One region of the Colwellia sp. SU-HH00943 genome, then DNA from elsewhere that is predicted to be linked to it. Evidence: predicted binding sites of a transcription regulator. Region 1 holds the regulator's gene; the other holds the start of a gene.
What was found. The regulator FliA, encoded in region 1, starts transcription of late flagellar genes. The targets are predictions, from matches to a motif close to CTAAAGNTNNNNNNNNNNNNGCCGATA.
Positions count from the first base shown of each region.

Region 1 (15,139 bases):
TTGGTTAAGATCCTCTGTAATAGGCTCTACAATATTAGGAGTAGTAACCTCTCGTTTAACTTCTACTTCTGATGGCGCAATATCAAGTTCTGCATTTACATTTTGTAGTAACGCTTCTAGGCGGCTGTTTTCAACCACTTCAGTTTTTTTATTAGGTAAGCTAATCGCTTCTTTTTCTTGCTCAGCACTTTCCTCTGTCAGTAACTCTGACAGATAACTTTTCATAACTTTGTTGCTTGCAGCCAGTGATTTTGCCATTTATCTGCTACTTCTATTGGGTAATTTCATTAAATAATCTAATAAACTTTTATAAGCAAAAACGCCTCGCGAGTTTGAAGCAAAGTGCGAAGGCACTTTTTGAGCAATACTCGCATTCCTAAAATTAGTATCGATGGGAATAACACCTGGCCATACCCTCTCTTTATAGGCATCTTGTAATTGCTGATATGCTGAAAGTGACGCTTTTGTTCGTTTATCAAACATAGTAGGAACTATAGTATATTCGAAAGGCTCTTCTTGCTCACCTTGCATTATATCCATAGTTTTAATCATTCTGTCCAAGCCTTTTAACGCTAAAAACTCAGTTTGAACTGGTACAATAATTCGGTTAGAAGCTGCTAAGGCATTCACCATCAACACACCTAACACCGGAGGACAATCCATTAAGGCGTAATCATAATTCTCAGCAAGTTTTTGCATGGCTTTTTTTAATACTAGCCCCATACCGCCCTTAGCGCCTAGCGAACGATCAAGCGTTGCAAGCCCCATGGTTGCTGGCAAAATATCAATATTTTCATATTTTGTCGGACACAAGCTTTGTAATATTTGCTCTTTTGATGAAACCTGTACAAACAGATCATAAACACTGAGCTCTAAATCTTCAGACTCAATGCCAAAATAATAACTCAAAGAAGCATGAGGGTCGGTATCAACCAGCAGCACTTTTTTGCCACATTCAGCTAACAAGCCCGCTAAAGCAATAGTTGTGGTTGTTTTACCAACACCACCTTTTTGATTTGCTACCGTCCAAACTTCCAAGACACATTCCTATTATTTAAAATAAAACTAACTCGTTGCTTTATAATATTATATAGGCAAGATATTAATTTTGTTAATTATTTTCATTATCGTCAACAGCGCTATTCCCTTGTTCTGATGATTCAGCTTCATTACGTGTTGTTATCCGAATACCACCATTAGGTAAACGAATAATTTTAACTTCACCATTTTGCTCATCTGTACCTGCTACTTCTGTTATCTTTTCAACATCTTTTACGCTGATCGTAGGTGCGTTAAGTAAGTTAGATTTTTCTAAACCATATTTAGAAATAGCAACTACTACCTTTCTATTTTTAGCTCGGCCACTAGCGGTAGCGTTATCGGCACTAGGATAATATTCGCCATATCCTTCTATCGCCATTCTAGCAGGGTTCATCCCTTGCTCTTCCAATATTCGAAGTATTGATGTTGCTCTATAAACAGACAACTCCCAATTAGAGGAAAAAATTTCAGTATTAATCGCCTGATTATCAGTATAGCCTCTGACACGTACAAAGTTAGTGACATCACCAAGAACATCGTAAATAACTGCTAAGATATCATTTGCGGCCTTGGTTGCAGAAGAAGAGCCGCTGGGAAATAATAAACCGCTATTTAATTCTATTTCTAGCCAATCACCATCTATTTGCAATTGTGCGTAGCCTGACTCAACTAATTCATACAATGCGGTATGAAGCTCATCTTCTAAAGACGTTAAATTAGTACCTACTTGCGAATCTGAAATATTTGATAAGGTTTTCTCACCTTCCAAGGGTTGGGGTCCTGCAACCTCTAAAATACCATTACCATAAAGCTTTTTATTTGTTTTGCTAGAATTTACGTTTAGGATATCGTCACCATGACCGCGATTTTTCGGCAATTCATCATTGGCTTGAAAAACACGACCTACTGATTCAGTAATGGTTTCAAAAGGTTCTTCATTCACCATTGCCATAGCATAAAGCACAACAAATAAAGCAAAAAGCAAAGTCATATAGTCAGCATATGAAATAAGCCAACGATGGACATTATCTTGCTCTACTTGATGGCGCTCTTTGCGGTATCGATTCATTGTGTGAGCCTAAAAGCAGATAACTTATTTTCAATGGCGTGTGGGTTTTCTCCTTGAGCAATTGAATTTAAGCCTTCAGAAATCATTTCACGATACATGGTTTGTTGATGAATAATGGCTCTAATTTTATTCGCTACCGGAATATATATTAGGTTAGCAAAACCAACACCATAAATTGTGGCAATAAAGGCAGTGGCAATTCCTTGCCCAAGTAGTGATGGCTCAGTAAGGTTATTCATTGCATGAATCAATCCAAGCACAGCACCTAAAATACCAATGGTCGGACTATAGCCTCCCATTGATTCAAAAATACTCGCTGAACGTAAGTTGTGTTCTCGGAAAATATCAAGATCTAGCTCTAGAGAAACCCTTAAGTTCTCAACTTCAACACCATCAACTAATAAGTTCAGGCCCTTTTGAGTAAAAGGCTCTTCTTCATCTAAAGCAATATCTTCTAATACTAGATAGCCCGACTCACGCGCCTTTTCAGCCCATGAAACGATATTATCAATTCCTTGGTCGATATCATAATTTGGCGGTGAGAACACCCATTTTAATAAAGATAAAGCATGAAAGAATTGAACACTTGAAGACTGCAACATAACAGCTCCAATCGTGCCACCAAAGACAATAACAAAGGCAGGTAACTCAAATAAGCTAGCAACTGAGCCGCCATCTAAAATAAACCCTAAATAGATAGCTAGTATTGCAACAAATAAGCCTGCAATACTCAGCTTATCCATGTTGAACTTCCTTTAAAATAGCCGTAGCAATATCTTCTAGTGGTAATGATAACTGAGAAATACCCGCTGCATGCACTGCCTGAGGCATACCGTAAACGACACTAGTTTGCTCATCTTGAGCCCAAATTGTTGCACCTTTTGTTTTTAACATTCGTGATCCCTCTCTACCATCAGCACCCATACCGGTTAAGATAACACCTAGAACAGAGCCACTATAAATTTTTGCTGCCGAGCCAAAACTTACATCAACACTAGGTTTAAAGGTTATTTTTGCTGAATTATCATCAATTATTTTGATTTTAGCTGCATTTTCTGTACCACTAATAATCATTTGACGACCACCAGGCGCTAAATAAGCACAACCAGGTTTTAGCACATCACCATCATTTGCTTCCTTAACGTTAATTTTGCACAACGTGTTCAAACGATTTGCAAATGCTTGCGTAAAGGTAGCAGGCATATGTTGAATCATAATAATAGGCAAAGGAAAATTTGCAGGAAATTGAGTTAAAATTTTCTGTAGTGCAACAGGCCCTCCAGTTGAGGTGCCAATCGCCAATAATTTATAACTTTTACCCGAAGCTTTTTTAAAACTAGCTTGCTGTTTATTGTCACTAGACTCTTTAACTGTCTTTGACAGAGAAGCTTGAGATTTACGTGTAGTAAGGGGAGTTTGCGCTGTTGAAGCTCTTGTGCTTGAAATTCGACTTGTTGACAAGCTACTTTTGCTAAACGTGCGCTTTCTAGCAAGTTGAACAACACGTTGACGCAACAAGCTACCAGCTTCATCACTATTTTGTGCAATTTCACTAAACTTTTTAGGTAAAAAGTCTAAAGCACCTGCTTCGAGAGCTTCTATAGTTGAAGTAGCACCTTGGTGGGTTAAAGAAGAAAACATTAAAATTGCGGTAGGTGATTGAGCCATGATTTTTTTTACCGCTGCAATACCATTTAATACTGGCATTTCAATATCCATGGTAACCACGTCAGGCTTTAAGGAAAGCACTTTTTCTATAGCTTCTTGCCCATTTACTGCTACATCAATCACTTCTAGCTGTGGATCTTTATTTAAAATATCCGTGACTCGTCGTCTAAAAAAACTTGAATCATCAACAACAAGCACCTTATAGGCCATTTATATCCTCTACTTAATCAATTTCAGCTATGAGCGCAATTTTTTATTTATCGGTGATTTTTTTGCATAAAATTTTAATAAATTCGCAATATCTAAAATCAGCGCGATACCACCATCACTGGTAATAGTTGCACCAGCCATACCAGGCGTACCGTGTAAGAGCCGATCGAGTGGTTTGATAACTACTTCTTCTTGGCCAATTAATCGATCAACTACAAAGGCTATTTGTTGATTTCCTAACTGGACAATGACCACGTGTCCTTTGTCACGAGGTTTATCTTCATAATCTCTTACCAACCACTGATCTAAATAAAATAATGGTATCGCTTTTTCACGAACAATAATCGTTAGCTGACCATCAACGCTATTAGTATTGGTTAAATCAAGATGGAAAATTTCATTTACTGAAGCAAGCGGTAATGCAAAGGTTTGCTCTCCTACTACTACCATAAGTGTAGGTAAAATTGCGAGAGTTAACGGCACTTTAATTTCTAATACCGTACCTATACCCATTTCAGAGTCGATATTAACAGTACCATTTAGTTGGGTGATTTTAGTTTTCACCACATCCATACCAACACCACGGCCTGACACTTCAGATATTTCAGTTTTAGTAGAAAAACCTGGCGCAAAGATTAGGCTAAAGGCTTCTTTATCAGGCATTTTTGCCGCAGCATCAGCATCAAGAACACCACGTTCTATGGCAATATTCTTAAGCTTTTCTGCATCCATACCCGCGCCATCATCTTTAATGGTTAACAGGATATGGTCACCCTCTTGTGAAGCAGATAGTATAACTGTACCTTGACGCGGTTTTCCCATTGCTTCACGTTTATCAGGCTCTTCAACACCATGGTCAACTGAGTTACGCACTAAATGCACAAGTGGATCAGCCAACGCTTCTACAAGGTTTTTATCTAAATCGGTATCTTCACCTTCCAGTACTAATTTAATATCTTTGTTTAAACTACGCGCTAAATCACGTACTACACGAGGAAATCGACCAAAAACTTTCTTAATAGGTTGCATGCGAGTTTTCATCACAGCACCTTGTAAATCGGTAGTTACCGCATCTAAATTAGAAACAGCCTTATTTAAATCTTCATCATCAGAAGTAAGCCCTAAGCTAGTTAATCGATTTCGAACTAATACTAACTCCCCAACCATATTCATGATTTTATCAAGGCGTTTAGTATCAACCCTTACCGTGGTTTCACCTTGTGGCGTTGAAGGTTGAGCCGCTTTTGCTGATGCTTTAGCTGGCTTACTAGCTGCTTTAGCTGCGGGTTTTGCTTTTGCAGCGGGAGCTTTAGCAGGTGTAGGTTTAGCTTTAGGCGTTGACGCTACTGGTGTTTCAGGTTCAGCAGGCGTTGTATCTGCTGCTTTTGGTGCTTGACCCTTACCATGTAATTCATCTAACAGACTTTCAAATTCATCATCATTAATTTCATCTGAAGCAGTATTTAATGCTGGGGAAGCATTTCCTGTGTCTGAAGAAAAAGCTCCTTGCCCATGAAGTTCATCAAGTAAAGATTCAAATTCATCATCTGATATTTCATCACTATTTGTTGATTCTTCAACTTGTGGGGTTTCAGTAGTAATTGGCGTTTCAACAGCACTTGGAGTGCCGCTACCGTGTAGCTCATCAAGCAAACGTTCAAACTCATCTTCACTCATTTCATCAGTTGAGCTAGACTCTTCATTAACTGGTTCTTCAACTTGCACTTCAGGTTCAGGAGCCGGTTCAGCAGTTAATTGCTCTGGTAAGTCTTCAATTTCCTCACCTTGCGGAACACTCAAACGATGAAGTTCAGCTAAAAGCTCAGGCTCTGCTGCCACTAATGGCTCTCTATTTTGCACTAAGGCAAACATGTCATTAACGGTATCAAGCGCAGATAAAATAGTATCCATCAACTCAGCTGTTACAGAGCGTTGACCATTTCGAAGTAAATCAAATATATTTTCAGCAAAATGACACACGTCAACCAATTCAGTTAACGAAAGAAAGCCTGCACCACCTTTTACTGTGTGAAAACCACGAAAAATTGCATTAAGTAAATCAGCATTATCAACATCATTTTCAAGTTCAACTAATTGCTCTGAAAGCAATTCAAGTATCTCACCCGCTTCAACTAAAAAGTCTTGTAGAATTTCTTCATCTGCTTCAAAAGACATCCGTAACTCCTATTAAAAACCTAGACTTGATAAAAGATCGTCTACATCGTCCTGATCTTCAACAACATCATCTCTACTTTCTGAATTAACAATTGGCCCTTCAACAAGGTTGTCGCCCATCTTAGGTGTTGATTCTGCTTTTGCTTGTTCCGCAGAAATACCAAAGGCTGTTAACATATTGATAAGGCTGTCTTCTACTTCACGTACTAAGTCGATTACCTTACGAATAACTTGCCCTGTTAAGTCTTGAAAGTCCTGTGCCATCAAAACATCAGTCATTAAACTATGTATATGGGCTGTTTCTTTACCCGTTGTGACCAACAGTGTATCAATATCACCGCATAGACTCTTAAATTCTTTTAAGTCTATTTCATTATTCATCAGTTTAGTCCAAGCGGGGTTAACTGCACGAACTTGATCAGCAATATTATCAACAACAGGGAAAATAGACTCAACCGCATCCATCGTTTTGTTTGCGGCTTCTTCAGTACGAGTAATGACATAATTTAATCGTTCTTTAGCATCAGGGATATCTGCCGTCGCTAAATCATTTAAACGGGAATCTAACTGGAAGTTAGTTAATGAGTCATGAAGTTGACGCGTTAACTTACCTATTTCAGCAAACAACTCAGAATTGATTGGGTTTTGAATTTCAGCAATCAACGCATCAGCTTTTTCTTGCTGATCCGTTTCTAAATACTCAACCAAAGATTTAGCCTGCTCCAAAGAAACACGGCCTACCATTGCGATACTCATGCAAAGTCCTTACTATTAAACCAAAGCATTACTAGATTTATCGGGCAATTTACCTATAGCTTTAAAATATTGCCTAATAAAAGCAGAAACTAAGCTAAGCGCTCAAAAATTTTGTCTAATTTTGTTTTAAGCGTTGCTGCTGTAAATGGTTTAACAATATAGCCATTAACACCTGCTTGAGCAGCCATAACAATTTGCTCTTTTTTCGCTTCAGCTGTTATCAATAATACAGGAATGTGCGATAAACTCGCATCAGCACGAATGGCTTTTAATAAGTCAATACCTTGCATGCCAGGCATATTCCAATCGGTTACAACAAAATCAAAGTCACCACCTTGAAGCATCGGTAAAGCTGTACTGCCGTCATCCGCTTCTTGAATATTGGTGAAGCCTAAATCCCGTAACAAATTTTTCACTATACGTCTCATGGTTGAAAAGTCATCAACAACAAGCACTTTCATATTTTTATCCAAGGCACCCTCCAGCGAAACATCTGATTTTCTATTTTATAAATTAATTACTAAGTTACTACTTATTCTACTCAACTTTGCCAAGATTGCATACGTGATTTTAACCTATGCATTGCTTGACTGTGAATTTGGCTCACTCTTGACTCACTCACGTCTAAAACTTGACCAATTTCACGTAAATTTAATTCTTCATCATAGTACAAAGACAGTACTAAAGCTTCTCGCTCGGGTAAAGAGGAAACACACTCACTAAGCCCTTTTTTAAAAGCACTATGCTCAATGTCTTGATAAGGATCATCGCCATGGCAAGATTCATCAAAATTAATAGCATCTTCACTAACACCAAGGTCATCGATACCAAGTATTTTTCCTGTACTAACCTCACTTAATATATGATGGTATTCATTTAATGAAATATCAAGTTTTTCAGCAACTTCTATATCAGTAACATCTCGGCCTAATTCTGCTTCAAGAACTTTAATGGCTTCACTGACCATACGGCTGTTTTTATGTACTGATCGAGGCGTCCAATCACCTCGGCGTATTTCATCAAGCATAGCACCGCGAATACGAATACCAGCAAAAGTTTCAAAGCTTGCCCCTTTGGCGTTATCAAAATTATTTGCAGCTTCGAATAAGCCAATCATGCCAGATTGAATAAGGTCATCAACAAGGACACTAGCGGGTAGACGTGCTAATAAATGGTAGGCAATACGTTTGACTAATACGGTATGCTGTTCTAACAACACCGTTTTATCTATTTGATTGTTGTAAGCGCTCGCTTTTACCACGTTATATCATTCTCGCTCAAACTATACTGTTTATTGAATCAATTTATTATTGTTTACCCTTACTAAGGGTGGTGAATTAATTACTAATAATCAAGTAATTGTTCAATAAAAAACTCTAAATGACCGGAGGCTTGTTTAGGAATAGGCCAACTTATCACTTTAGTGGCTAGTCCCTTAAAAGCTTTGGCTGCAGGTGAATCTGGAAAGGCTTCAACTATGGCCTGTTGTTTTCGTACAGATTTTCTAATATTTTCATCAAAAGGCACGACAGCGACTAACTCGAGTGCTACATCTAAAAACCTATCGGTCACTTTTGTTAATTTAGCAAAAAGCTGCTGTCCTTCTTTAGGACTACGAACCATATTAGCGACCACTTTAAATTTAAAAACGCCATGGTCTCTGCTCAATAGTTTCATTAATGCATAGCAGTCAGTTATTGATGTAGGCTCATCACAAACCACTAACATCACATCTTGAGATGCTCGAGTAAAACTTAATACCATGTCTGAAATACCCGCAGCCGTATCTACAATAAGTACATCAAACTGGGTTTGCATTTCACTAAAAGCGCGAATTAAGCCCGCGTGCTCTGATGGTGTTAAATCAACCATAGATTGCGAGCCTGATGTGGCAGGAATAATTTTTATGTTGCTAGGGCCAGTAATAATAATATCATCAAGTTCACACTCGCCTGATAATACATGAGAAAGGTTTTGTTTAACTCTTAACCCCAACATAACGTCAACATTAGCTAAACCTAAGTCAGCATCAAGTACTAACACTCGTTTGCCCTGTTGACCCAGTGCTATTGCAGTATTAAGGGAAACATTCGTTTTACCAACGCCACCTTTACCACCCGAAACTGCGATTACTTTAACTTTTTTTAAGTCCTTCATTTTTCTTAAGCCGCTCGCTTGATCTGCCATTAACACTACTTCTTTGATAATTCTTATTATATTACTTCTTTACAGCCATGAAGAAAACTACAATTATTAAAGTACTATGACTTTATTACATAGCGACGGCTGGTGCTACCGGCATTGACCGTGCGCTTGTATAAAGATTGCTCTTTACTGACTTTGCTGCCATTTTGTCCGCAAGCGTAACTAATTTCTCAGCATTTGCAACTTTAATATCTTCAGGAACTCGCTGACCATCTGTAAGGTACCCTATTGGTAAGCCATTTTGAATTGAAGTTGTAATTATTTCGCCAATACTGATACTTTCATCAAGTTTAGTATAAATACACCCCGATAACGGCACTTTTTTAAAGCGCTCAACATTTTCTTGCATAACTTGTTGTTGAGTATTAGCAGCAAGCACTAAGTAATTACGAATTCGAATACGTGCATTAGACACTAAGTTGGCTAAATTTTCAGCTAAACGCATATCTCTTTGGCCCATACCTGCAGTATCAATTAGTACTAATTTCTTTTGCGCAAATTGTTGAAGTAATGAATCAAGCGCTTGTGCATCTTTAGCAAGTTTAACCTGACAACCAATTATCTTCCCGTAAGTTGCTAATTGTTCAAAGCCTGCAATTCTAAAGGTATCAGTTGAAATAAGTGCGACTTGATCATGACCATGAACTTGCGCAAACCGGGCAGCTAATTTAGCGATAGTTGTAGTTTTACCAACACCTGTTGGACCAACCAAAGCAATCACGCCGCCTCGCTGAATAATATCGTTTTGTGTCGTATTAATTTGTTCACTGATCAATTTAGTGGCCGCTTGCCATGCTTGCTCTTCATGATGTCCCGCTGGTACATAACCGGCAATTTGATCGGCAATTTGTTCATTTAATCCCAGTGATAATAAACGGGAAACAAGTACAGCTCTGTGTGGATCTTTTTGCGCCATATCTTGCCACATTAGGCCAGACACTTGATGCTCTAACAATTGTCTAATAGACGCCATTTCTTGTTGCATTTTATCAAAATCTTGCTGACTAACACTCGCTTGCTGCGTTAAAGGTTGAGCATTTTGCTGCTCACTTAATTGTTTAGCCATTTGTTGTGCTTCAACTGAAGTATGCCCTTGTGGCTCACCAGTTGATTGCGCTGCTACCTCATAAGGCGCAGGAATAGTGCCGTCTGGGCTTGAATGACGTAAGCGCTCAGTGAAACTACGTAACTGCTGCTCAATATTCTCATCACTTTCACTGCTACCAGTAACCGTGCTTTGATTTTGCTCATGTGTTTGAGATTGTTGAGTTTGGGGCTGCTGGGCTGGAGGTTGTTGTACTTGGCGCCCAAGTAATGCAGATAAGCTATCCATAGGGATCTTAGGCTCAATACGCCCTTCTTCCTGTTGGCTTGGCGGTGCACTAATACTTACCACATCATTACTTATTTCAGGATTATCGTCAGCAACAACTTGATGCTCAGGTTTTGCGTCGGGAACTGATTGGCTGTAATCAACTGCAGCCATCAATTCAATCCCTTCGGGGATTTTTTTATTTGACATAATAACCGCATCTGCACCTAATTCTTCTTTAATTTGTGCTAATGCGCTACGCATATCTTTGGCAACAAAACGTCTAATTTTCACGATCAACCTCTCATTTAGTAACTTCTGTGCTCGTTACTCAAGCTATTATTTACTGCCCAATGGCACTAACAATTTTAATTTGTTTATCATCTGGAATTTCTTGGTAAGAAATTACGCGTAAGCTAGGTATTGTGTATTTAACAAATTTCGCTAGTACGGTTCGTAAAATTCCTGACGTTAATAATATAGGTGCCTCACCCGCCATCTCCTGCTGCTGAGCTCCTTCTGTAAGTGATTTTTGCAAACGCTCTGCTAAACCAGGCTCTATCCCTGCGCCATCATCACCTGCCATTTGCATTGACTGGTGCAACATTTGTTCCAACTCAGGTGCCAAGGTTATGACAGGTACTTCCGAGGCCGCGCCTACTAAGTCTTGAATAATAAATTTACGTAGCGTGATTCGTACTGCGGCGGTTAAAACTTCAGCATCTTGACTCTTAGGCCCATATTCAACCAATGTTTGCACAATAGAGCGCATATCGCGTACCGCAACCCCTTCATTCATTAAACTTTGTAATACTTTAACCACTGTGCCTAACGTTAATATCTCAGGAATAAGACCTTCAACTAATTTAGGGTAAGATTTAGCTAGCATATCAAGCAGGTTCTGCACTTCCTCATGACCAAGCAGTTGAGAAGCATTATTTGTCAGAATTTGACTTAAGTGTGTAGCTAATACCGTTGCAGAATCAACCACAGTGTAGCCTAGTGTTTGTGCTTGCTCACGTTGGTTTTGATTGATCCAAACTGCATCTAGACCAAACGCTGGATCTTTTGTCACTACACCGTCAAGCTTACCGAATACTTGCCCAGGGTTGATGGCTAATTCTTGATCATGCCTAATTTCCGCACTACCAATAGTGACGCCCATTAGCGATATTTGATAGGTATTAGGATCTAAATCTAAGTTATCTCTAATGTGAACTGCCGGCACTAAAAAACCAAACTCTTGTGATAGTTTTTTACGTACCCCTTTAATTCTACTCAGTAACTCGCCGCCTTGAGCTTTATCTACTAAAGGAATTAGTCGATAGCCAATTTCTAAACCTATGACATCTACATGGTTAACATCGTCCCAATCAAGCTCTTTAACCTCTTCTTCTTTTTGTTTGGTTTGAGCTTGTTCTTCTTGAGCAACTTTTTCTAGTTCTACCGCTTTACTTGCTTTACGCTTAGTGCCCCAATAAGCACTAGCAGCAATAACAGTAGCAAAAAATAAGAAAATAAAATGAGGCATGCCAGGCACAATACCCATGACAAACATAACGCCTGCTGCAATATAAAGTGATTTCTCTTGCCCAAGCTGGCTACTAACTTGCTCGCCCATATCTTGAGAGGTATTTTGTCTAGTCACTACAATTGCTGTAGCAACAGATAATAGTAAACCAGGTACTTGCGCCACTAAACCGTCACCTATGGTTAGTAGCGTATAAATTTCAACAGCATTGTCAAAGGTTAAATCATGCTGCACCATACCGATAACTAAGCCACCAATAATATTGATGAACAGAATTAAAATACCAGCAATAGCATCCCCTTTAACAAACTTACTGGCACCATCCATTGAACCATAGAAATCAGCTTCACTGGTCACTTCAACACGACGTTCTCGTGCTTGCTCTTGATTGATAAAACCCGCATTTAAATCTGCATCGATTGCCATTTGTTTACCCGGCATTGCATCAAGGGTAAAACGGGCGGTAACTTCAGCGATACGACCAGCACCTTTAGTAACCACAACAAAATTGATAATAATTAAGATTAAAAAGACCACTAAACCAACAGCATAATTACCACCAATAACAACCGAGCCGAAAGCTTCAATCACTTTACCAGCGGCGGCGGTTCCCTCATGCCCTTCCAGTAATACAACACGAGTACTCGCCACATTGAGTGCTAATCGTAATATGGTTGCAATAAGAATAACGGATGGAAATGAGCCAAACTCAAGCGGTTTTAATGTATAGACAGTTATTAGTAATACGACAAGCGAAAGTGCAATATTAAATGAAAACAATACATCTAATAGCCAAGCTGGCATGGGTAAAACCACCATACCAAGTGCAGCCATCACAAGTAATGGTGTCCCTAAGCCAGATAACACACTTAGCTTTGTTTTTTTGAACTGATTTAAATAGCCGGTTAATTCCATTGGATACTGCTAGCTCTTAATGATAATTTTTTGACGCTAGTAGTGAAATTGCAAAAGCTATACCAAAACACTCATTGGCATGTTTTAGCTAAAAGTAAAGCTGCTATTAATATTTAAATTCATCAGGAATAGGCAAATTTTTGGCAATAGGTATCGGCTTTCTTGCTCGTCCTTTTTTGTGCTCGTTTAATTGAAAAATAAACGCTAACACTTGCGCAACAGCAGCAAACAACTCTTCGGGAATATCTTGGTCCACTTCTGCCGTATAATACAGGGAACGAGCAAGTGCCGGCGCTTGTATAATTTCGACGTTATGCTCTTTTGCAATAGTGCGAATATGCATAGCCATTTCATCAATGCCTTTAGCAATAAGAACTGGCGCACCGCCTATTGCCGCATCATATTTTAACGCCACACTAAAATGAGTAGGGTTAGTAATAACCACATCAGCATTTGGCACTTCGGCCATTTGGCGTCGTTGAGACATTTCATACTGTGTTCGCTTGATACGACCTTTTATTTCAGGATTACCTTCGGTATTTTTATGCTCATCTTTCACCTCTTGCTTAGTCATTTTTAACTGTCTTGTATGGTTCCAGATTTGATAAGGCGCATCAATGGCAGCAATTATACCAACCGATAAAGCCAGCACTAAAAACATCCACAATAACATGCTGACCGCATGCTCAAAATTGGTGGGAATGGTTTCTAAACTTAGTCCTAAAATCTCGCCAAAAAGCGCAGTTAAAAGTAAAAATGCCACAATAAAAACCACAAAAAACTTTAAAATGGATTTAATCAATTCAACTGCAGCTTGTACACCAAACATTCGTTTGAAACCTGCAATAGGTGAAAGTTTACTTGCTTTTGGTGCCATAGCTTCCCAAGAAAAGCTCATACCACCTAACATTGTGTTTCCTACAAAAGCCGCGATCATAACGATCACGAAAATCCATAGCATTGGCCAAATGATTGCACCAAGGGCATTTTTAATAACGCTAAAAATAGCATTCATGTCCATGGCTTCTTCACGGGTAATACTAAAGAGGCGTTTCATCACATGAGTGAGCTCTTCTGTTAACGAGGCTCCCATCAATAACATGGCACAAGCGCAACCCACTAAAACAAACATAGTACCGAGATCTTTAGAGCGAGCTATTTGCCCTTTCTTTCGTGCATCGGTAAGTTTTTTTGCCGTGGGGTCTTCGGTTTTTTCACCGCTATCTGAATCAGCCATTTAAGGTACCGCACTACAATTAATAAGGTAGCAACTAAAATCTAACGCTCGTTGCCACTGTAATTCAAAGTGGGTAAGGAAATTACCAAAGGTTAGCCACATGATCAGCAAACCTGCCATCATGGTTATAGGAAAACCAATTGCAAATATATTTAACTGTGGTGCTGCTCTGGTCATAATGCCAAAAGAGAAGTTTATTAATAACATGGCGGTAAGCGGAGCTAAAGCCAGTGAAAGTGCGGTAGCAAACATCCAAGATCCCCACTCAGCAATCTCTTTAAATTTAGGGCTAATAATATAGTCACCACCAATGGGTAAGGTTTCAAAACTTGCTACCACAAATTGTAAATAGGCTAAATGTCCATCCATCACCCAAAAAAGTAGAGACGATAATATTAAAAAGAATTGACCAACAGCAGGTACATTCATACCACTAGCTGGATCAACTAGTGACGCAAAGCCCAAGCCTGATTGCATTGCAATTATTTGCCCTGCCAAGGTAAAGGTATTTACCACCATCACAGTAATGAAACCTAGCATGACACCAATAATGACTTGCTGACCAATCAATAACGCCGTTGATAAAGATAATAAATTTTCAACGTTTGTTGGCGGAATTGCCGGCATAATAGCGATAGTAACCGCTATACATAAAAACAGTTTTACGCGAGTAGGAATAGTACGAGCACCAAAACCAATCATGGTCATGATGAGAGCAGAAACACGGGTAAAAGGCAGAATAAAATCAGCCAGGTATTGATTAATAACTGACTCAGTAAATTCCATTAGCTAACCACACTTGGAATGCTGGCAACCAACCTAAAGGTATAGTCCATTAATTGCTCTACCCCCCAGTGACCACCATATATCAGCGCAAGTAAGGTAACTATAAGTCGAGGTAAAAAACTTAACGTTTGCTCGTTAATAGAAGTAGCGGCCTGAAATACAGCGACAATCAAACCTATAATTAAGCTAGGCAAGATCACGGCACTTACTAGAATAATCACTAGCAATAACGCA
Region 1 covers NZ_BAAJLW010000005.1:164,765-179,903, reverse strand. The annotation lists gene AC27GZ_RS14785 (chemotaxis protein CheW) at 1-258, opposite strand, end outside; gene AC27GZ_RS14780 (ParA family protein) at 259-1,038, opposite strand; gene AC27GZ_RS14775 (flagellar motor protein MotB) at 1,112-2,110, opposite strand; gene AC27GZ_RS14770 (flagellar motor protein) at 2,107-2,853, opposite strand; gene AC27GZ_RS14765 (protein-glutamate methylesterase/protein-glutamine glutaminase) at 2,846-3,988, opposite strand; gene AC27GZ_RS14760 (chemotaxis protein CheA) at 4,016-6,163, opposite strand; gene AC27GZ_RS14755 (protein phosphatase CheZ) at 6,176-6,919, opposite strand; gene cheY (chemotaxis response regulator CheY) at 7,009-7,392, opposite strand; gene AC27GZ_RS14745 (RNA polymerase sigma factor FliA) at 7,461-8,180, opposite strand; gene AC27GZ_RS14740 (MinD/ParA family ATP-binding protein) at 8,264-9,106, opposite strand; gene flhF (flagellar biosynthesis GTPase FlhF) at 9,192-10,730, opposite strand; gene flhA (flagellar biosynthesis protein FlhA) at 10,780-12,882, opposite strand; gene flhB (flagellar biosynthesis protein FlhB) at 12,989-14,119, opposite strand; gene fliR (flagellar biosynthetic protein FliR) at 14,120-14,905, opposite strand; gene fliQ (flagellar biosynthesis protein FliQ) at 14,905-15,139, opposite strand, start outside.

Region 2 (15,139 bases), on a different contig from region 1:
AAAACTGTTGGCTAAGTTAGCGAGTTTATAGTTAGTGTAGTTATTGGTATCTTCACCCGCATATTCATAATAAAAACTAAAGGGCATGTTAAACCAATTTAAATCAAATTTATTGGTAATAGATGCCTGTTGATTGCCAAACTCTTCACTACAATCTTGCAAGTCGGTTCCCACACCACCGCAGTTATCACTATTCACAGGGTCAATAATTGCGTTCCAAATGTCTTTTAAGGTAACAGGTTCATCACCGCCAAACATGAGTGTTCGGTTAAAACCGATTGTCCACCAATCAAAAGGTTGAGCACTTAAGTGCATCATTAATAAAGATGGCTCTCCAGAAACAGCTGGCTCATCACGATCAAAGCGAATACCATCGTGCTCATCTAATATACCTATAGACATTTCATATTTTATATTGAAGTCGGTGATAAGGGTTGGGTTGCTTATGGTGACACTTAGTGGTGGTTTTGCTTGGGTAGAAAGTAATACAGCACTGTCTTGAAAAGGAGATACCCAGTGCTCTCTGTAACCCACATCAACTTGTAGCAGGTCGACACCAAACGAAACAAAACTATTAGTTCTTAGATAATCACCACCTTCATAATAACGGCCGCCGCCATTAACAATCAGGTACTGATTAGCCTGCCAAAAGCCACTAAATGCAGCGCTGTAATTTGCATCAGCCATTTGGCCACGTTGGTTGGCAAGGGGAATATTTTCTTCATTAGCGTAACTTAGCTCAGCTGAAGCATAAGTGATAGCAGCATCTTGCTTATAGCGTTTAATATAATTTGTAATTCTTCTGTGCAAGCCAGGGTGACTATCTTCAACTTTTGCTAAATAACGATCTATAGTTGCTGCATGATAAGGTTTGGTTAAAATCGGCAACTTTGCTAGTGTCGCTAAACGATTTAATTCTAGCTCTATCAAAGGCTCTACTTGAAGGGGTAAATAAGGCGATGGGCCTTTAGCAATACTGCTAAAAGCAATTAAGCATAGCCCAAATAGGGCGGGAAATTTAAAAAAATTCAAAAAGGTTACTTCAACTTTAAGCATAATTTGGCTGATTATTTTAACGAGCTACACCTGTAATTACTAGATACAGGTCAAAATTAACTTTAGGATTGCGTTAATATATCGGTAAAATATTGTTCCATTTGCAACACAGTTTGACGATGCGACATTTTAGTTTTGATGACATCTTTTGCGTTACTTGTGATTAAAGCAAGTTTATCTTTATCTTTATATAGCATCCTAATTTTATCAGCGAGTGCTGTCGTATCGCCTATAGGCACTAAATAACCATTAACACCATCTTCAATAGTTTCTAATACACCATCATTTTCTGATGAAACAACTGGGGTCCCATTTGAGAGTGATTCAAGTACTACTCGAGATAAGCCTTCTTTACTTAATGAGGGCAGAATTAATAAATCGCAAGCTTTAGCAATCGCAGGAACATCACTTCTAAAACCTGGCTGAATGATACGCTCTTTCATTCCAGACTCATTGATTTGAGTGATAAAAGGTTCGCGATTGAGGTTGTCGCCAACCAGTATAATTCTTAATTCTTCTATATCCGTTAATTGCTTGGCTGCTTCAAGCAGTACACTGGTGCCTTTGTGAGGCCTTGGGCTGCCAATACAAAGAATATTGAAATACTTGCTATCACTACCAAGGGAGCTTAAATCAGCCTTTGGTTCTTTATACCAAGCTAAATCATGGCCTTTATAAATAGTTTTAACATTATTTTTGATGGAGCTTCTTACTTTACTTTTGACATTATCGGTACAAGGTGTTGAAACACAAATAACACCATCAATTCTTGGGTGAAGCATGCATAAGTAATTAGTAGGGTCAGTTCTATACATACCGCCGGAGGTACCACGATAAGCAATCAGTTTTGCTTTGGTACCAATGCAACCAAAAGCTGCATTGGGAATGCCTTTAGATTCAGTGGCATAAACAATATCAATATCATGTGCTTTGATATATTGATGAATTTGTTGGATGACAGACAAGCTATGCTTTTTAAGGGTTTTCAGTTCAATAAAGTTAACAGCAGAGTTTTTATACTCATCAACGTAAGCATTAGTGGCACTCGACATAACAGTTACTTCATGTCCTAACTTAGCTAATTCAATATAGCATTGAGCTTCAGGACGAACTGCATTATATGAACGGCCACGATTTGGTATGACAAGTATTTTCATGAGAAATTGATATTAGCCTAAAAGAAGCTGTTAACCCCAGTTATCCATTGAACTACGACGACGAGCGAAGAATTTAGGTAAGATAAGCCCTAAAAGTAAACCTACACCTAACACAATAGCACCATTGAAAAACCATTGTTTTTTTATGTTGGTGTCTTGGTCTTTTACTTTAGTTTGAGTTTGCGTAAGTTGTTGCTGTACTTTTTTTAAATTGGCTTGCAACTTGGTTTTATCTTGGTTGAGAAGCTCTACAGTACTTTTTAGTTCATTTACTTCGCCATCAAGTTGCGCTCTATAATCATTGCTGCTTGCTAATTGTGAGTTAAGTTCAGCAACCACAAAACGTAGTCCAGGTTGAGTGGTTATATATTTTGACTCTATCCAAGTAATACGATTACCGTCGTCGATAATTTCACTATAATCGTTGGATGATTTACCTGTGATTTTTATTTCAGCGCCAGCGTTAATTGTACCTAATATGCGATAATTAGTGCCAGGTCCAGCATGCATATAAATAAACAGGTCATCCGATATATAACCTTGCTGACTTTCTTGTGCTTGAGCAGAAAAAACGGCAGTTAACATGATAAAAACACCTAGGATGCTTTGCTGAAATAACCGTAATGGTACTTGTTTGGAAAAGATATTTAGAGCATTCATGAAATAACCACTAGATAAAATAAATCATTGAAATGATGATATTATGTGTTTGCTGCTTTGATAGCAAGTTTAGATTTATAGTCTATCAAAGACGGCATGAAATTCCCTTTACCTTTGTTTAACTACTTTCCTAATTGTTCTGATTTAACCTTTGTATTATTTATCTTTCTAGTTTTTATCGGTTACGCTATTTAAATATAGATAGGCATAGTACTTTTATACTAAAATGACGGCCAGCAAAGTTGTCAAGAGTGTGAATATCTTTTGCTTTCCTAACAAATTGACATCATTAAAATTATTAAGTGGTAATTACATGAGATTAAAAAATAATAAATCTGTTGAGAAGCAAATTAAGTACCTCTATCACTCAACCCGTTTAGATAAACTCATCCATTATCTTCGTAGCCGGAATAGGCCTGAAGCTGTATTTATTTGGATTCCCAAGAATGCCGGCACCAGCCTTTATAATATGCTTAGAACATATGGCTGTATTAAAGTTAAAGTATTAGATCAAATTAAAAAGCGCTTTTCTCAGCGTGGTCTTGTGACCTTTGATCATATGGATTATCACCAGCTAGTACAAAATCAACATGTAACAGCCGAGTTTGATAAGAAATCATTTAAGTTTTGTTTTTGCCGTAACCCATACGATAGAGCCGTATCCTTGTATGTTTATTTGACTAAAAAAATGCAGGACAAACCTTCTTTTCTTGCTTTTTGGCAATCTGTTGAAGGGAATATGGATGATATCGGCATGTATAACTCTCAAGGGATGAGTATGTGTAACCCTCAATATTGTTGGGTTGAGCATATTGATATGGACTTTATTGGCCGTTATGAGAATTACAATGAAGAGTTAGAGCGCTTAATGGCTGAGCTAAAGTTACCCCCTTTAAAAGTTGAGCATAGAAATAAGTCTGCTCGTAAGTCTTGGAAAAGCTATTATTGTCAAGAATCTAAAGATGTTATTGAAAGAATCTACGAAAAAGACTTTCAGTACTTTAAGTATGAGAAAGAGGACTTTTTACCTAGCTAAATTTATGTTTTCTTTAGTGATGAGTCCATGAACTACTTTTGGGTAGTGTGTTAATAAGCATTAAAAAATATTGGTAGAGTGAATGACAGTTGAAATAGAACTTAAGTATTTGTTATCTGAGACAGATGTTGATAACAACATGGTGGCAGCTAAAATTACTGAAATGCTTTCAAGTCAACAAGTTAGCTTTGAATTTAAAGAAAAGTTGTTGGTCAATGATTACTTTGATAATGCCGAACTTGAGCTTAGAAAAATGGATATGGGTTTGAGAATTCGCTCGCAGGAAGGCAAGTTTGAGCAAACCATCAAAACAGCGGGCATTGTGGTGGACGGTTTGCACCAACGTCCAGAATATAATGTAGCGCTTGAAAATAATAAGCTAGATTTAAGTTTGTTTCCAGAGCATATCTGGCCAGAAAAACTTCACCTCAATATTTTAGAGCAAAGCCTTCAAATTATTTTTAATACTAACTTTATCCGTCAAGCGTGGCTTATAAACTATGATGACAGTGTTATTGAGCTCGCATTAGATGGTGGCACAATCAGTACAGAAAATAGTTCGAAATTAATCCCTATCAAAGAGTTAGAAATCGAATTAGTGCAAGGCGACAAAAATGCCTTGTTTACTCTAGCTGAAGAATTAAAACAGCTATTTAGTTTAACGCCAGGTAATCAAAGTAAAGCTGCACGCGGCTATGCTTTATACCAAGATACATTAAGTAAATAGAATAGACGTATGTTGAAAAAAATTTTCATCACTAGTGCACTGCTAATCGGACTGTGTATTAAGCAGATACAAGCCATACCTTATCAACTTCCAGACAATAATGGTCGATTTATTGGTGAAGTGCAAAAGCACAAAGTTGTTAAGGGAGATTATTTTCAAAAAATTGCCGAGCAGTATAATGTTGGTTTTTTAGCCCTTATGTCAGCTAACCCTGAGGTAGATCCTTTTTTGCCTGAGTTAGGTCAAGAAATAACAATTCCAAGCGCAATGCTTTTACCTTTTATAAAACGTGAGGGAATTGTGGTTAATTTACCCGAGCTGCGTTTATATTATTTCCCTCCGGGAGAAAATGTTGTCCATGTTTTCCCTGTCGGTATAGGGAAAGAGGGATTACCTACACCGATAGCCACCAGTTATATCAGTGATAAAAGGAAAGATCCTGTTTGGCGTCCTACTCAAGCCATGCGTGAACGTTATTTTGCTGAACATGGTAAAGAAATGGCTGTAGAGTTCCCCCCTGGGCCTGATAACCCGTTTGGAAAGTATGCGTTAAGATTAGGGGCTAGCGAATATTTAATCCATGGCACAAATAAACGTATAGGTATCGGCATGAGAGCAAGCTCAGGTTGTATTCGAATGTTTGATGAAGACATTAAGTGGATGTATGACAATGTGCCTTTAAATACTAAGGTAAGAATTATTGATCAACCTATTAAGATGTCTTATGAATCAGGGCAAAGGCAATTGATTGAAGTACATGCGCCGTTATCTATTGACTCTGTCCCACAACCGCTTAAGTTGAGTAAAGCCGTGAAAAACTTTATTGGTACTAATGATGATTTTTGGCAGAAATTACAGCCGGTATTTGACAAACCAAATGGCATGGTCGTGGAACTTGGCAAGTAAGTATTAGGCTTTTCAAAGAGACAAAAAAACCAGTTACAATGTAACTGGTTTTTTATATCTGGTTTAATAATCGCAAGCGATTATTAAATTGTTGCTAATTAAAGTGCAACAATGTTCTCAGCTTGTGGGCCTTTTTGACCGTCAGTTACTGTGAACTCAACTTTTTGACCTTCAGCTAATGTTCTGAAACCGTCACCAACAATTGCGTTGAAGTGAGCGAAAACGTCAGGGCCATTTTCTTGTTCGATGAAACCGAAGCCTTTTGCTTCGTTAAACCATTTAACTGTACCTGTAGTAGTAGACATATTTATTTCCTAAATTTATGAGTAATGATGCGCTTTTGATTTATAGCTTATTAATCGAAAAGCGAATTTTGCTAAAAAGTGTTGCTATTACTTATAAAACAGGACGTGTTAGTTCCAGAAGAGATATTAACAGCGTAATGGTGTACAAAAATATAAAACGAACTTTAAGCGCGTGGAATTATAAAGCCGCCTTAGTTTATGTCAAGCTTTGGCTCAATAAATTCCCCAGTTTTACTTGCGAGTAACTAGCATGAACACACTTTATAATTCACATTGTGACTAGTAGTGACATTATTTCATCTATTGTTTTATGAGAGAATATTTGGCTAATGATGATAGCTATGACAATACGCTAGAGGCTATGAAGATGTTGTTAGCAAACATAAAAAAACCGCTGTTATATTAATAACAGCGGCTTATTATTTTCAATATTATTATGAATTAAATAATGAAGGGTATCCTAAAGCTTAAACTCTTGAACCGATTGTTGTAGCTCTTCAGAAAGCTTAGCCACTTCACTGCTTGAAGCTGCGGTTTGTTGTGAGCCTGCTGTTGTTTGCTCAGCAATGGCTACAATTGATTCTAAGTTTTCACTGATTTCATGCGCAACAACACTTTGCTCTTCTGCCGCACTAGCAATTTGAGAGCTACGGTCGAAGGCTTCATGTACTGCATGAGTTATCGTTTCTAGTGCTTTATCCGCTTCTTCTGATTGAGTCACACAATCAGCGGCTTTGAGCTTACCAGCATCCATCACAGTCACGGCTTTACCCGCTCCTAGTTGTAAGGCTTCAATCATGGTTTGAATTTCTGAAGTCGACTCTTGTGTTCTGCTAGCTAAGGTTCTTACTTCATCAGCAACTACGGCAAAACCACGACCTTGCTCACCAGCACGTGCTGCTTCAATAGCTGCATTTAAGGCGAGTAAATTGGTTTGCTCAGCAATGCCACGAATAACATCTAAAATACCGCCAATTGATGCGCTATCTTGTTGTAATTGATTGATAACTTGTGATGCGGATTCTACCTCACCAGCAAGTTGTTCAATGGTATCTCTATTTCGGCCTGAAATAACTTTTACACGCTCAGCTTCATCATCAGCGTGTTTAATTTCACCAAGTGCATCATTAGCACTTGATAATACGCTTTGTGAAGTACTACTCATTTCTGTCGTTGCAGAAGCTGCTTGTTCAACTTGGTTACGCTGCTCTTCTATAGCCGTTGTACTTTCTGCAGTTACAGCGGATGTTTCTTCTGCAGCTGCGGCTAGTTGTGAAGATCGGTTAACAATCCCTTCAATTAAGTTACGTAAACTATCAATTAATACATTACAGTTTTTAGCAAGTAGCGCAAATTCATCTTGACCACTTTCATCTAATTTATGTGATAAATCGCCAGAAGAAACAATATTAAGCATGTCATTTACACGCGATAACGGGCGAGTAATGCTGATTAAAGTAAAACGCGTGATAATAATAGCGATGATAATTGAAATAACCATAATAACCGCTGTTTGTGTATTACCACTAGATACAGAGCTTTTAACTAACTTAGTAGCTTCTGTGGTGGTTTGATTCGCTAATTCCACCTGTTTATTTAAAATGGTGTTAACTTGAGCGGTGTTCTCTTCTACTGACGCTAACATGTTTTTAGCTTGTTGATTAGCTGATAACTGTGAGCGTTTGTGATAAATAATACCGCCAGTTGAAGATAATAACTCTTCGATGTCGGCAAATGCACTAGATAAATCTTGCGCGGTATCATCAAGTCTATTCATAGTCAGCTCAGCGATAATATCATTGACTGAGCCTTGTGCGCCTTCAAGGCTGAAAGATATTTCACTTTCGATGAGTTCAGCAGTACTTTCAACTAAAGAATCTCGGTATTCAAAAGAAGAGGAAACAATGCTGTTAAATTGATTTTCTAATTGCTCACTTAAACTAATAGCACGTTGAAGTTTAGTATCAGCTAAGTCGTGATCAGCTAAATCAAGTAACAAGGTCACGGCATCATCCGCTTTTTCTTCTAGGCCGCTTACTTTTTCTGTTAGGGCATTATTTTGCTCAATTGACACCTTTCTATTGTCAAATACTGATTGTGCATCTCGCTCAAAAGTCGTGTAAATTTTAGTCACTTTATTGAGGTTGGTAATCAGCGCATTTTCATTTTGAACTAGAGTTTTGAGCTGCTTAAATTCAGGGTTAAATTTTGCATTGATACTTTGAAAAGATTGTAGGTTTTTTGCTAACGTTTCTAGTTCGGTATCATAAAAGCCCTTTAAAGTAGAGCTGGCCATTTGGTTTAATTCAAGGCTTAACTGGTTACTTCCTTTTAACGTAGGAATAGCTAATTGGTTTTGTTGTTGGGTTGAGTCGCTAATAGTGTTGAGGTTAACCCAAGAAATGACACTAGTTAAAACAAGTAGAATTAAGATGATGGTGAAACCACCAATTATTCTCATCGCTACAGTTAAATTCATAAATACCACCGGTTAGTTTAAAAGCATATGCATTAATTATCGTTGAATAATACCCGTTGGGAGGAGGTTGTTATTCTATTATTTTAGTTTAAATCTATTTTTTTTGCTTAAGCTTTTTATCCATTTAAAGCTACCTTAAACATATCGGCTATGGGCTCAATATGTTTAATTTTGTTTTAGACTGCTTGAGTATATCAAGATGAATAAGTTTTTCACCCATAAATATTTATAGATTGAGTACAAATAAAGCATTCAATGTGCTGATTCAGTAAAAATGTTTTTGTCATGCCAGCGTAACAGCGTCAAATGATTACCCCAAACGCAACCTGTATCAAGGGCATAAACATTTTGGTGTGAGCTCTTGCCCATTAATGCCGCCCAGTGGCCAAATACCCAAGTAGTAGTGTTAATAACATTTGATAGTTCATACCATGGGTATAGTTTTAGTTCCGCTTTAGATGAAGTTAATGAGTCAGGTGAAAATTTTTGCTCGAATTCTAAGTGCTTATTTTCATCACAATAGCGCATACGCGTATATGCATTAATGGTATATCTGAACTTTTCTTCGGGGCTATTGGCTTGCTGCCAGTTATTAGGCTGCTCACCGTACATTGACTGTAGCCAGTATTTAGCTTTAGGTGAAGTAAGTTTTGTTTGAGCATCTTTTGCTTGCGTTAATGCTTCAGATAAACTCCACTGCGGTGATATTCCCGCGTGGCTCATATAGGCGTCTTCATTATTGATTTGCTGAATTAATGGTTGTTGAATTAACCAGTGCATTAATTCATCAAGATCTGGTGCAATCAGTAGTTCTGATAGCTTGTCTTGTTTTTTCGCTTTTTTAAGACCGTGATACACAGCAAGTAAGTGGAGATCGTGATTACCTAAAACTACCTTTGCTGAATTACCTAATGACTTGATAAACCTTAAGGTACTAAGAGAGTCTGGTCCTCGGGCAACTAGATCGCCAGCAACATATAACTTGTCGTTTTTTGGGTTAAAATTTACTTGAGATAGTAGTGCTTTTAGCTCCTGATAGCATCCCTGGATATCACCGACTAAATACGTTGCCATGCACTTAACCTTTGGCTTTCAATTTTTGCTGTGCGGCTCTTAAGGCTTTTCTCGATAATTGTTTATCATCGTTTGCTTCTAAACTGACTACGTTGTCGGTAATAAAATTGGCAAGTTTTATATAGTCATCTATGGATAAATTTTCAGGTCGAAGCGTGGCATCAATGTTCAAAGATTCAAGTTGTTCTACACTCATTAGTTTTTTAAAGGTGTTACGAATAGTTTTACGACGTTGATTAAATGCGGTTAAACACACAGTATTTAGCGCATTGATATCTTTAACGGGATTTTTAATTTCTTTATGTGGAATTAAACGCACAATGGCAGAATCAACTTTTGGTGCAGGTTTAAACGCTTCTGGGCCAATCTCCATCACCGGAATAACTTGGCATTGGTATTGTGACATGATCGACAGTCTTCCATAAGCCTTACAATCTGGCCCTGCAGCCATACGCTCAACAACTTCTTTCTGTAACATAAAGTGCATATCTTGGACTTTATCTTTAAACGTGAGCAAATGAAAAATGAGCGGCGTTGAAATGTTATAGGGTAAATTACCAAAAATACGCAGTGGTTTTTCTTGTGCTAACTCAGAGAAATCAAAATTTAGTGCGTCAATTTCATGAATAGTTAAATGTGGAGCTAAAAAAGGGTGATGACGTAGTCTATGCGCTAAATCTCTATCTAATTCAACCACAGAAAGTTTTCCTGCGCGTTCTACGACAGGCTCAGTTAATGCACCAAGACCAGGACCTATTTCCACTAAGTTTTCACCAGGCTCAGGGTTAATAGCATCCACTATGTCACTGATAATGGCATCATTATGTAAAAAGTTTTGGCCAAATCGTTTTTTAGCCTGATGGCCTAAGTGGACTTTGCTATTCATAATATCTCATTTAAAAATTGATTTAACGGGTATGTTTTTCGATTACATATAGTGATTGCTAAGAGAACAAGGTCTTCAGCAAAAACACATACCACAGCTTATCCTCGTGGTTTACTACTGTTTGCAAGATCAATAGCGGTTTTCATCGCTTCCATCATACTACCTGAGTCGGCTTGGCCCGTTCCGGCAAGCTCTAGTGCTGTACCGTGATCAACAGAGGTACGGATAAAGGGTAACCCTAAGGTAATATTGACTGAAGCACCAAAGCCTTTATATTTTAAAACGGGTAAACCCTGATCGTGATACATAGTTAAAATGGCATCAGCATCTGCTAGGTATTTTTCTTGAAAAATTGTATCGGCAGGTAATGGCCCAATGATATCCATTCCTTCTTCTCTTAATTCATTGAAAGCCGGAATCATGGTATCAATTTCTTCGCGACCTAAATGGCCGTCTTCACCTGCATGAGGGTTAATCCCACAGGCATATATTTTAGGTGAATCAATACCAAATTTGGTTTGTAAATCTTGATGGAGTATGCGAGTTACTTTTTGTAAGCGTTCATAAGTGATCGCTTTAGATACATAAGCAAGCGGGATATGTGTAGTAACTAAAGCAACACGTAATCCTTCAGTAGCAAGCATCATAACAACATCAGAGCAATTAGCTTGGTGAGCGAAGTATTCTGTATGCCCGCTAAATGGCACACCGGCTTTATTGATTAAGCCTTTATGAACAGGCCCTGTTACCACGGCATCAAATTCGCCTGACATGTTTTTTTCGCTAGCTACTTGCAGAGTATCTACAACATAAGCACCATTATTAGTATCTAACTCACCGGCAACGCAAAGCTTACCAAGCGGTACATCTAAAATAGTTAAGCTGCCAGCTTGCTGTGGTATTGCCTCAATAGTTTCATCAAAGTCAATTAAGGTTACAGGCATGTTTAGCTGCTTTGCTCTTTGCTTAATCAAGGCTTTTGAAGCAACAACGACTACTTGTACGGGCCAATCCTGTTGAGCAATAGCAATGACGAGATCAGGGCCAATACCTGCAGGCTCACCCGGGGTAATAGCTATACGCTTGGTCATTACTTGCCATCCTGTTCAAATACTTCAATGTAGGCTTCATCTCTTGTTTCTTTGATCCAACGAGCACTTTCTACACCAAATTTACGGTTATATAATATTTGATAGGCACGATTTTGGTTGATTTGTGATGTGGCATCAACCATGCGTCTATCATGTAACTGAGCGATGTGCCAGCCAAATGATGAGCGAAATGGTTTATGGTATTCACCTTTTTCTAATGATGCCAGTGCATCCTTAAAGGCAGGGTCATAACTTGTTGGATCTGCCCAACCTAAATCTCCACCTCGTACAGAAGTTGGGCCTTCAGAGTGCTCTTTCGCCAACTCCTCAAAAGTAGCTTCACCCGCATTGATTTTGTCTAAATAGCCTTGTAATTGTTCTTCTGCTTTTGCTTCACTTAAAATGATTGAAGGTTTAATGAGGATATGGCTCGCGTGTACTTCTTCAACTTCAACAATTTGTCTGCCTCGAATATCAAGCACTTTCACAATACTAAAGCCTAAACCTGTACGAATAGGGCCTACAACGGTGTCTTTTTCTTTACCATCAATTAATTCAGAGAATAACGTTGGCATTTCGTTGATGTTTTTCCAACCTAAGTCACCCCCTTGTAGCGCATTAGCACCACCAGATGATGCGATGGCAATTTTAGTAAAGTCAGAGCCTGAATTGAGTAACTCAATTACTTTGTCAGCACGTTCTTTGGCTGCAGTCATTTCCTCTTGACTCGCATCAGAAGGAAATTCAATTAAAATGTGACCAAGGTGATACTCAACATCATTGTTAGTTTGAGCTTTCATTAAATCGAGTAAGTTGGCAACTTCTTGTGGAGAAATATAAATTCTATTTCTAACTGAGTTACGGCTTACTTCTCCAGAAATTAATTCAGTGCGAACATTTTCACGGTATTTCTCATAATCGGTACCATCATTGACAATTGCTTGACGAAACTGTGACAAAGTCATTTTGTTTTCTTGTGCCATATTTGCGATGGTTTGATCTAATTGGGCATCACTGACCTGTATACCCATACGTTCGCCAATTTGCAGCACAAGGCTGTCATTGATGAGCTTATCCATTACTTGCGTGCGTAATGCTTTGTCTGATGGTAAAGCTTGATCATTTCTTTGTGCTTGTAATTTTATAGTGGCTAATAAGTCTTTCACCTCAGATTCAAGTACAACGGAGCTATTAACAATAGCGGATACTCTATCGAGTTGCTTTTCTTCGGCAGTAGCTGACATTAATGAATTAATGAGTAATGTACTGGCTAATGTAATTGTTTTGGCTATATTTTTCATTTAATACTTATCTTCTAATACTAATATTATGTGTTAATTCTGTAAGTAATATGGGCGTTTATAGCCAAATATACTTGAGTTAAACATTTCTTGTGTGCCAATAGCGTCTTGCTTGCCATCGAGCCCTTTGATGATGAACTGTAGCACAAAACCACTATTAAATTCATCGCGGTTCTCATTGAACATGCCATCATCGCTTAAATTTGAGTTGATATGTCTATGATAGGCAATACGTAAAGCCCAACAACAGCTTTCATATTGAAAACCCGCGTAGCTTTCTAAATTGCGACTATTTTTTAAATCTTCCGTAACACGACCAACAAAAGCCCAATCTTTATTAATAGCGAAGTTCGCTAATAATGAAGCTTGTTCTAAGCTATTACCTGAGACATTACGAGTATAACGATGGTTCAATTGAACTGAGTTATATTTATCAATTTGATAATTTAGTGCAACTTGTCCTTTATTGGTGAAATTGTCAATAGTGTTATATTGAATGTCACCACTAATTTGCCATTGGTGATTTAAACGGTAAAATAAATCAGCGGCGAGTGAAGATTTCTGCCCATTGTCTTCAGTGGTAAAATCGGAATCAATAAACTCATCATAAGTGTTGTTATCATCTAGGTATTGAATTCTACCTAAGCTAATACGTACTATTTCGAGGTTTGACTCATCTAATAATCGACTAGTAAGACCCCAAGTATATTGGTTGGCGCCTGCTATTCTATCTAAACCACTGTAAATTTTATCTCTAAATAAGCCGTTGTAGTCATCTTGTAAATTGGTGGTATCGTATAAGCCAATGTTGGTTTGATCTTTTTCTGGAATATAAAGATATTGTATCTGTGGTTCTAAGGTATGTCTGTATTTAGCACCGAATAATGTCGTATCACGGTCAAAATTAATACCGCCATGAAAACGCGCTTTTGGTAATGTACGGTTGACGCTTTCTTCTAGTTCACTGCCAAGTTGAATGTTACTTTGCTGATAATAGGTATGCATTAATTTGAATTCAGAATTAAAAAACCAAGCCGGCGCGGTCATAGGGAAGGTTAAACCTGCTTCTACATGATAGCGGTTTGCATTCACTTGATCATTTAACTCAGGTTGAAAGCTGGTTATTTCTGAGTAGAGTTCAAATTGACCTGGTAAGCTAGAGTGCACTAATGCATCAAGTGGTTGTTGGGTTGATGCTTCTATATGAGGTAGTGTTTTATAACTTGCTTCATGATTACCTAATACTTCAAAATCTTGCAGTTTCATCACGGTTTGCCAATTTTCACCAAAGTAGGCTAATTCAGCCATTTGATATAAATAGGCATCATTAGAGTTATACTGCTTTGAGCCAATATCAACTAAATAGTTATCATCACTCATAGTGGTGTAATCAACATAAGCCCTGAAGTTATCAGAAAATGTACCTACATGTTGAATTCTTGCTAGGTAACGGGCGTCATCGTTGGACTTTATTTCTCTATCTTTATGCAAATATTCAAGGTGCACGCTGCCATTTTGCTGATCCGCTAAGTACCTAAATTCCGTTTTTAATTGGGTACCACGTTTAGACATGTAGTGGGGTGTGATAGTTGCGTCCAATTCTGGAGCAATATTCCAATAAAAAGGTACTTCAAGCTCAGCACCAGAGTTAGTTGAGCTACTGATTTTAGGGTATAAAAAACCTGTCTTACGCTGTTTGGATACAGGAAAAGTAAAATAAGGGAGATAAAAGACAGGCACATCAAATAATCTCACTTGGGCATGATAGGCTTCACCTTCACTACCGTCTGCTGAAATGGTTATTTCAGAGGCTTTTATTTGCCAGTCAGGTTCTTCTCCTGGACAAGTGGTGAACGTAGAAGCAAGTAAGCTAAGCCCTTCTTCTGAGCTTAAAGTGAGCTCTTCAGCGCTACCTCGGCCAGGGTTACCATACAGTTGGTAAGCACTATCTAGCATAGTAGTACTTCTATCTGCTTTACTTGCACTTAATTCACTGGCGTAAACATCTATGGCTTTATTTTGATAATGAATATCGCCTTGTGCATCAAAGGTCATTTTTAAGCGGTCAAATGACAAGTTATTGGCAAGTACAGTTTGGTTTTTATCAACTAAAGTTACTTCGCCATGAAACTTAGCGATTTGATCTTTTTCTATGCTGGAGTATTTCGAAATTATATGAATGCTATCATCAGTGATTTTAGGCGCATTTTTTACAATAGGCACATACGTTGGTAAAGGACACTGAAAAGCAAGCGGATTATCATCTTTTTGGGTTTGCTCGGCAAAAACAGCATGACATAACAAACTAGTTGAAAAAGTTATAAAGCTGGGAAAAGAAAAAAATTGTCGGGAAAAAAGCATTAATTTTTAAATGTTATCTTAAATATGCATGATGAAGCGTATATGATATAGCAATTATAACGAGCTCGCTATTAATTGTAAGGTAAAAACATAAGTATGC
Region 2 covers NZ_BAAJLW010000001.1:345,135-360,273, reverse strand. The annotation lists gene AC27GZ_RS01495 (capsule assembly Wzi family protein) at 1-1,032, opposite strand, end outside; gene AC27GZ_RS01490 (glycosyltransferase) at 1,119-2,213, opposite strand; gene AC27GZ_RS01485 (TIGR04211 family SH3 domain-containing protein) at 2,244-2,873, opposite strand; gene AC27GZ_RS01480 (sulfotransferase family 2 domain-containing protein) at 3,187-3,909, shown strand; gene AC27GZ_RS01475 (CYTH domain-containing protein) at 3,992-4,636, shown strand; gene AC27GZ_RS01470 (L,D-transpeptidase family protein) at 4,646-5,542, shown strand; gene AC27GZ_RS01465 (cold-shock protein) at 5,641-5,847, opposite strand; gene AC27GZ_RS01460 (HAMP domain-containing methyl-accepting chemotaxis protein) at 6,308-8,326, opposite strand; gene AC27GZ_RS01455 (symmetrical bis(5'-nucleosyl)-tetraphosphatase) at 8,579-9,400, opposite strand; gene rsmA (16S rRNA (adenine(1518)-N(6)/adenine(1519)-N(6))-dimethyltransferase RsmA) at 9,405-10,286, opposite strand; gene pdxA (4-hydroxythreonine-4-phosphate dehydrogenase PdxA) at 10,385-11,377, opposite strand; gene surA (peptidylprolyl isomerase SurA) at 11,377-12,678, opposite strand; gene AC27GZ_RS01435 (LPS-assembly protein LptD) at 12,712-15,039, opposite strand; gene djlA (co-chaperone DjlA) at 15,136-15,139, shown strand, end outside.
Region 2: the regulator FliA is predicted to act here: its motif matches at 8,469-8,495, upstream of AC27GZ_RS01460 (HAMP domain-containing methyl-accepting chemotaxis protein).